DNA from 3 places in the Pseudarthrobacter sp. As-47 genome. Region 3 is predicted to be linked to each of the others. Evidence: riboswitches for the same ligand, from Rfam matches in the RefSeq annotation. Region 3 holds a riboswitch; each other region holds the start of a gene.

Region 1 (2,253 bases), on a different replicon from region 3:
ATGCTGGCTCCTCGGAATGGCCAAAAGGTCCTAAATGTTTATACATTTCATTTTTGTCGACGGTACGGGTCCGGACGTCGGCGTGTAAAGCCTGGGTATCGGGGCGCCTGCTGCGCATTGCGGATGTTTCGCTCAGTTATCAGGCGCTGTGCGTCCGCGGTGCCTGCCTGCGTGGCCAGGCGCCGCGGACGTCAGGAATTAGGCGTTCACGCGGTAGTAGGAAGGTCCGGAACCGACATTGACGCTGAAGACAACGGTCTGGTTGCCGTTCCATCCGCTGTGGATGGCTTGCCCGTCACCGAGGTAGACCGCGTTATGCGAAAAGCCCATTCCACCGTCGGCATAGTAGATAAAATCACCGGGTTCCGGCGTCGATACCGGCGTGGCGTAGGCCATCAGGGACTCGGGCGATTCATCACCGACTCCTTGGATCCCAGCCGACCGCAGGGCCACTTCCCCCAGCACCGTGCAGTCCTGGATGGCGCCCATCTGGGCTTGCGCCGCGGCCAGAATCACCCCATTGAGTGAAGACGGCGCCCCCTGCCCGCCACCCACGCTCGCCGGCGCCAGGGCCGAAGACTGGTACGCCACCGCGGCGGATGCTGCGGTCGCGCCCGGTGCCGGAGCAGCCGCCCGTCCCGGGGCGGGGGTGCCCGCTGTCCCGGAGAGTGTTATGACGTCCCCCGGATAGATGATGGAAGCCATGTGAAGCCCGTTCAGCGACAGAATCTCATCCAGGGGGATTCCGTGGAGCGCTCCTATCTGGCCCAGGGTGTCCCCGGCGACCACCGTGTGGACGGAGGCTCCTTGGGCCGGAGCCTGGCCGGGAAGTCCTGCCGGGGAGGAGATGGTCCCTGAAGCGGTTCCCCCCTGCGGATCGGAGGCCGTGGCTCCCGCATGGGCCGGGACGGCCATGCTCAGCACGAGCCCGGATCCCACGGCGACGAGGGCAGCCTGGCGGCCCACCGCTCCTCCATGGCTGGAGACGCTGCGTGAAAGGGCGGACAGGGTGCTGTTGGAGGCGGCCCTGTGGCGGGCATTTTTCTTTGACATTGCTTAACCTCTCCCGATACCTGCGAGGTGAGCTGTCGGATGCGGGTGGGAGTCACCCGGCCACCGGACATGATGCCGGCGGCTTAACCCCAAGGACTCAGTTTCGAATCCGTATTTTTGGTTCCCCCGCCCCTGCCGGAGACTGTGATGTATGGGCCTTGGCAGGCGGCAGGGTTCGGTAACAAGCCAAGGGTGCAGCGCCTGGCGGGCGGCACGGGCCCAAATCTACACGGAAAATCACAAATGTATAAACATTTGCGCATGGGAACTTTTGACCGGCAATAGACGTACCGCGGGTCATGACGACCTCATACGCGCCGGGCTGGCCTGTGCGGAGCAAGACGTTTCCCGGCCGCGACCGGACCGTCTTGTTGTACCCACGAATTTCACTCCCCGAGGACCGAGATACCCCGTGGGGTATATTTATTTTGGCGCGGTACGCGCTGGAGTACGCCAGGAGGATAGGCATGGACAAGAAGTCGGCGGAAGACTTGAGACCTGATGGGAGCCCGGGGCATGACCTGGTCGTTCTTTCCGGGGCACCGGGGAGGGGGAACCAGCGGCTCCAGCGTCGTGTCATTCCTGTCCTGGTCGGCGGGCAGGTTCTCGGTGGCATCGGCATGGGCGCCACGTTGTCCCTGGGTTCTCTGTTGGCCGCGCAGCTCTCCGGATCCAATGCCTGGTCCGGCATGGCCGCCACAATGAGCACCTTGGGCGCCGCTCTCGCCGCCGTCCCGTTGGCCCGGCTGGCTAGAGCCCGCGGCCGCCGGATCTCGCTGTCCTTGGGCGCGCTGATTGCGGGCACCGGCGCCGTAACGGCCATCACCTCCGCCGCCCTGGGTATCTTTCCTTTGTTGCTGGCGGGCCTGATGTTTCTTGGTGCAGGTTCCGCCGTGAACCTGCAGGCCCGTTTCGCCGCAACTGACCTTTCCCTGCCCGGGTCCGGGGGCCGGGACCTCTCCATAGTGGTGTGGTCCACGACGATCGGTGCAGTCCTGGGTCCGAACCTCTTCGATCCGGGAGAGAGCGTCGGCGCCGCCCTTGGCCTGCCCCCTCTGACAGGGGCTTTTGCCTTTTCCGTAGTCGCCCAGCTTGCAGCCGCCGTCGTCTATGCGACGGGCCTGCGGCCGGACCCCCTCCTGACCGCGATGTCTGCACGGGTGCCGGACCCTGCCGCGCCCCGGCCCCAGAGCGGTTTGC
Region 2 (2,253 bases), 160 kb from region 3:
CAGCGGACAGCGCATCGATCTGCTCCTGCCGGACCTTTGACGGGCCGGCGCCGAACCGTCCGTCCTTGGGCAGGAGGTCGGCGGGAATAGTGATGCTGTTTTCGCTCACAGGTGCTCCAATTTCGGCGTGGACGCGGCTAGGGTCCGGACGGGTGGTTGCTTGGCGGACAGTCGGCTGTGACTGCAACTCCGGCCCTCCTCATTCTGCCTGAACCGGCGTTGGTGCGGGAACCGGCACCGTCATAGTCCAGACATTGAGACGGCCTGTTGTGACGGCCGCCAACTATTCGGACAAAGTCAAAATAGGCTAAGCTTTCCAACGGACTACGTCGCGCGGAAGGCGATACGGTGGGACAACGCAAGGTACTGCGCTCGAGGAGCTGAGCTGGATGACGGATCTGATCGACACTACGGAGATGTACCTTCGGACCATCTTGGAGCTTGAGGAAGAGAACATCGTGGCCCTCCGCGCCCGGATCGCCGAGCGCCTGCGGCACTCAGGCCCCACGGTTTCCCAGACCATAGGCAGGATGGAGCGGGATGGCCTGGTGGTTGTCTCGGGCGACCGGCACCTCGAACTCACCGAAGTGGGCCGGAAGCGCGCTACCGAGGTGATGCGGAAGCACCGGCTGGCGGAGCGGCTTCTGGCAGACGTGATCGGCCTGGACTGGGCCTACGTCCATGACGAGGCCTGCCGCTGGGAGCATGTCATGAGCGAACGCGTGGAGCGGCGCATCTACGAGCTGCTTGACCACCCCACGGAGTCCCCGTACGGCAATCCCATCCCCGGCCTGGCGGCCCTCGGCGGCCAGGCATCGCAAGGATTCGCGGACGGGGCCGTCAGCCTGCTGGAGGCAATGAAGTCCTATGGCCCGGCGTCGGAGGTAACCGTAAGCCGCCTGGCTGAGCCGATCCAGGTGGAGCCGGAACTGCTGGTCCAGCTCGACGAGGGCGGCATCCGTCCCGGGGCTGCGGTCTCGCTGGAGCGGGTGGGAGACTACATTTCGGTCCGCGTGCCCGGCATAGAGGGCGCCCTGGAGTTGCCGCCCGAAGTCGCAGCCCACGTCTTCGTTGCCGTCCGGTAAACCCGCGTACTACCCCGGCCGGGACGGATTAGCCAAAGATAACGGAATTGTTACTTTGGGACTTCTGGCCCTATAGTTAAACCCAAGCGTAGATACTAAAGCGTTACCTGATCCGGAGCCGAGCTCTGCCAGCGGATCAGGTGCACGAGTCATTACTGGCAGAGGCGGGGGAACCACAACCGGCAGACGGGGGACTGCCTTGGGGTGAAGTCCGTCAGCAGCAAGCCTCTTCCAGCGTTGGATCCTTCCGGGGATACCTCTGTGCCGAGCTTGCCCAGGCGGACCGGGTCTGTGAACTCTCTGACCCGAATCCGACAGCTAACTTCGCAGGCTTTCCAGAGAGGAACCCTTCTTGTCCATGCAGACCCCCAAGGGGCGCCGCCGCGCGGCCGCCCCCGTTCCAACGCCGCGCGTTGTCGAGGTCATCACCACGGAACGCCCCCGCGATCCGCATCGTGATGCACGCCGCCGTCGAGGTCCCTTCCGGCAGATCACAGAATTTGCCTCCGCCAGCGGCATTGGCCAGAAAGCCGGAATCGCGCTGGCTGCCACCGGGCTGGTGCTGACCGTGACCGTTCCGGCAACCAGCCCCGTCATGGCCACCGACAATGCAGGCAGCGTCACCCCCGTGGCAGCCTCGGCTGTTACCCCGCAGCCACAGGTATCCGCCGAGGCCGGCGCGCAGATCGACTTCAGCCGCTCTGCCGTGGTGACCCAGGCGGATCCCGACGGCAAGCTGAAGCAGCTGCTCAGCGCGCAGTCCGCCGGTTCCGTGTCCCGCGCAGCCTCGGCCGGAAGCCTCGGAGCCCCGTTGGCCGCGCTGTCCACTGCCTCCCCGTTCGGCTACCGGGTCAGCCCGATCACCGGCGGCTCCGGTGACTTCCACCGCGGCCAGGACTACGTGGCCCAGTGCGGCACCTCGGTCCTGGCAGCCGCAGCCGGCACCGTGACGTTCGTCGGGTGGCACCAGTACGGCGGTGGAAACCGCGTTGTCGTGGACCACGGCAACGGCCTGGAGACCACCTACAACCACCTCTCGTCCTTCAGTGTCACCGAGGGCCAGACGGTCTCCCGCGGCGATGTCCTGGCGCTCAGCGGTACCACGGGTGCTTCAACAGGCTGCCACCTCCACTTCGAGGTCCAGGTCAACGGCGAAGTCGTCGATCCC
Region 3 (2,253 bases):
GTGGAGGACCTGCTGCTGCTGGCGCGGCTTGATGAGGGACAGCCTTTGAAGCTCAGCGAGGTGGACCTGAACCAGCTGGTGGTGGAAGGCGTCAGCGACGAAAAGGTCATGGCGCCCGGGCACACCTGGCGACTGGAGCTCCCCGACGAGCCCGTTGTGATGAACGGGGATCCGTCCCAGCTGCGGCAGGTGCTGATGAACCTGCTGTCCAACGCGCGCAAGCACACGCCGCCGGGGACCACCGTGGTCACCGGGGTGGGGAAGACGCCGGAGGGTGCCGCGGTGGTAACGGTAACGGACGACGGCGGGGGCATTCCGCCGGAGTTCGTGGACCAGGTCTTCGCACGGTTCGCCCGCGCAGACGCGGCCCGGACAGGCAAGAGCGAAGGGCCTGGCGCATCCGGCACGGAAGGAACAAGCGGCCTGGGGCTTTCCATCGTGGAGTCCATTGTTGAGGCCCACGGGGGCAAGGTCACGGTGACATCACAGCCCGGCCGCACCCGGTTCGTGCTCCAGCTCCCACTGCCGCAAGTTCAGGCGCAAGACGGCGCGCCGCTAGCGTGATCCCTGTTACCAAAATGTGACTTAAGCGCTGCACTCCTGTACCGTCGATTGGGTGCGGTTCCCGTTCGGGCCGCATATCCGGATGACGCCAAGCTCTGCCGCTTCCCGGATTCCGCTTGAGCATAGGCAGAGGCGGGGGACCCAACAGTCCCGGGCATTCAACTGCCCTTGGGGTTAAGCCAGCACGTGATTTTTCCGTGTGGCCGGATGCCCTCATCCGAACCCGACAGCTAACTCCGCAGGTGTGAGAGGCGATCCATCATGTCTAAGTTCCTTAGTAAAGCACGCCCGAAACCAGGCCCTGAAGCCCGCGCCCCGCGCACGTCAGGCAAAACCCCGTCCTTCGGCCAGCGCGCTGCCATCCTCGCAGCGTCCGGCGCCCTCCTTGTAGGCGTTGGAGCCGCGGGCCAGGCTACCGACACCGCAGTGCAGGTGGCAGCCACGCAGACTCAGGCGGTTGAGGCACAGTCGAAACTGAGCATCGAAAAGAGCGAAATCCAGGCGAACCCGGCTCCCGCTCCTGCAGCTGAGCCGATCAACGTGGTACCGCAGGCAGCCGAACCGGCCCCTGCTCCCGCTCCCGAGCCCGCACCCGCGCCGGCCCCGGCGCCTGAACCCGCACCGGCACCGGCGCCCGCTCCGGAGCCTGCGCCCGTCGTCGCGGTCAACGACCCCGCAGGGGCACAGGCTTACGCTGCCGGCCAGCTGGCCTCCTACGGCTGGGCCGCCGACCAGATGCAGTGCCTGCAGACCCTGTGGACCAAGGAATCAGACTGGACCACCACGGCCACCAACCCGAGCAGCGGCGCTTACGGCATTGTGCAGTCCCTGCCTGCCGAGAAGATGGCCAGCGCGGGCGCCGACTACCTCACCAATTACCGTACGCAGATCAACTGGGGCCTGAACTACATCCAGGAGCGCTACCAGTCCCCGTGTGGAGCACTGAACTTCCACTACGCCAACAACTGGTACTAAACCGAAGCAGCGTGCCCCTCGCGGTCCAGTGCGTCCCGGCCCGGGATGTACTGGACCGCCCACCGGTTCCCGTCGGGATCGGCGAAGTACACAAAATGGCCCCAGTCCTGCACGTCCACATCGCTGACCTCCACCCCGTTGGCCTTCAGCTGAGCGTGGGCGGCCTGGATGTCATCGACCACGAGCTGCAGGTTTGAGCCTGTGCCGGGAGGCGCGTCCGTGAGCCCTTCCCCAATGCAGATGGAGCAGGCAGACCCTGGCGGGGTCAGCTGCACGAACCTGATGGAGTCGCTGGGCCGCTCGTCGAAATCGGCGTTGAAGCCCACTTTGTTGACGTAGAAGTCTTTGGCGCGGTCCACATCGGACACGGGCACAAAAACGAGTTCCAGTTTCCAGTCCATGCGCACAGGCTAAGCCTTGTGTTGGGAAGCGGGAAAGGCTTGAGTCCTAGCCTGCGATGCCGTACAGGCGGTCGCCTGCGTCGCCCAGGCCCGGAACGATGTAGGACTTTTCGTTGAGCTTCTCGTCGATGGACGCCAGGACAATGGTGACGTTTGCGCCGGAGAGTTCTTCCTCCAGCTTGGCCAGGCCCTCCGGCGCGGCGAGCAGGCAGATGCACGTGACATCCGAGGCGCCGCGCTTGAACAGGAACTTGATGGCTTCGCGCAGTGTTCCGCCGGTGGCAAGCATGGGATCCAGCACGAAGATCTGCCG

Evidence for each region. A riboswitch is a leader RNA that binds a small molecule or an ion and turns the genes downstream of it on or off. The one in region 3 is predicted to bind cyclic di-AMP.
Region 1: linked by a shared signal. The riboswitch ahead of AC4BCK_RS21765 (LysM peptidoglycan-binding domain-containing protein) and the one ahead of AC4BCK_RS03850 (aggregation-promoting factor C-terminal-like domain-containing protein) in region 3 are both predicted to bind cyclic di-AMP.
Region 2: linked by a shared signal. The riboswitch ahead of AC4BCK_RS04480 (M23 family metallopeptidase) and the one ahead of AC4BCK_RS03850 (aggregation-promoting factor C-terminal-like domain-containing protein) in region 3 are both predicted to bind cyclic di-AMP.

What each region holds. Positions count from the first base shown of each region.
Region 1 is NZ_JBYZMU010000002.1:153,895-156,147, reverse strand. It holds gene AC4BCK_RS21770 (DsbA family protein) at 1-2, opposite strand, end outside; gene AC4BCK_RS21765 (LysM peptidoglycan-binding domain-containing protein) at 199-1,053, opposite strand; cyclic di-AMP (ydaO/yuaA leader) riboswitch at 1,057-1,227, opposite strand; gene AC4BCK_RS21760 (MFS transporter) at 1,521-2,253, shown strand, end outside.
Region 2 is NZ_CM177088.1:959,475-961,727, forward strand. It holds gene serC (phosphoserine transaminase) at 1-109, opposite strand, end outside; gene AC4BCK_RS04475 (iron-dependent transcriptional repressor DtxR) at 390-1,085, shown strand; cyclic di-AMP (ydaO/yuaA leader) riboswitch at 1,217-1,433, shown strand; gene AC4BCK_RS04480 (M23 family metallopeptidase) at 1,444-2,253, shown strand, end outside.
Region 3 is NZ_CM177088.1:798,765-801,017, reverse strand. It holds gene AC4BCK_RS03855 (sensor histidine kinase) at 1-564, shown strand, start outside; cyclic di-AMP (ydaO/yuaA leader) riboswitch at 658-820, shown strand; gene AC4BCK_RS03850 (aggregation-promoting factor C-terminal-like domain-containing protein) at 826-1,539, shown strand; gene AC4BCK_RS03845 (glyoxalase superfamily protein) at 1,536-1,940, opposite strand; gene upp (uracil phosphoribosyltransferase) at 1,987-2,253, opposite strand, start outside.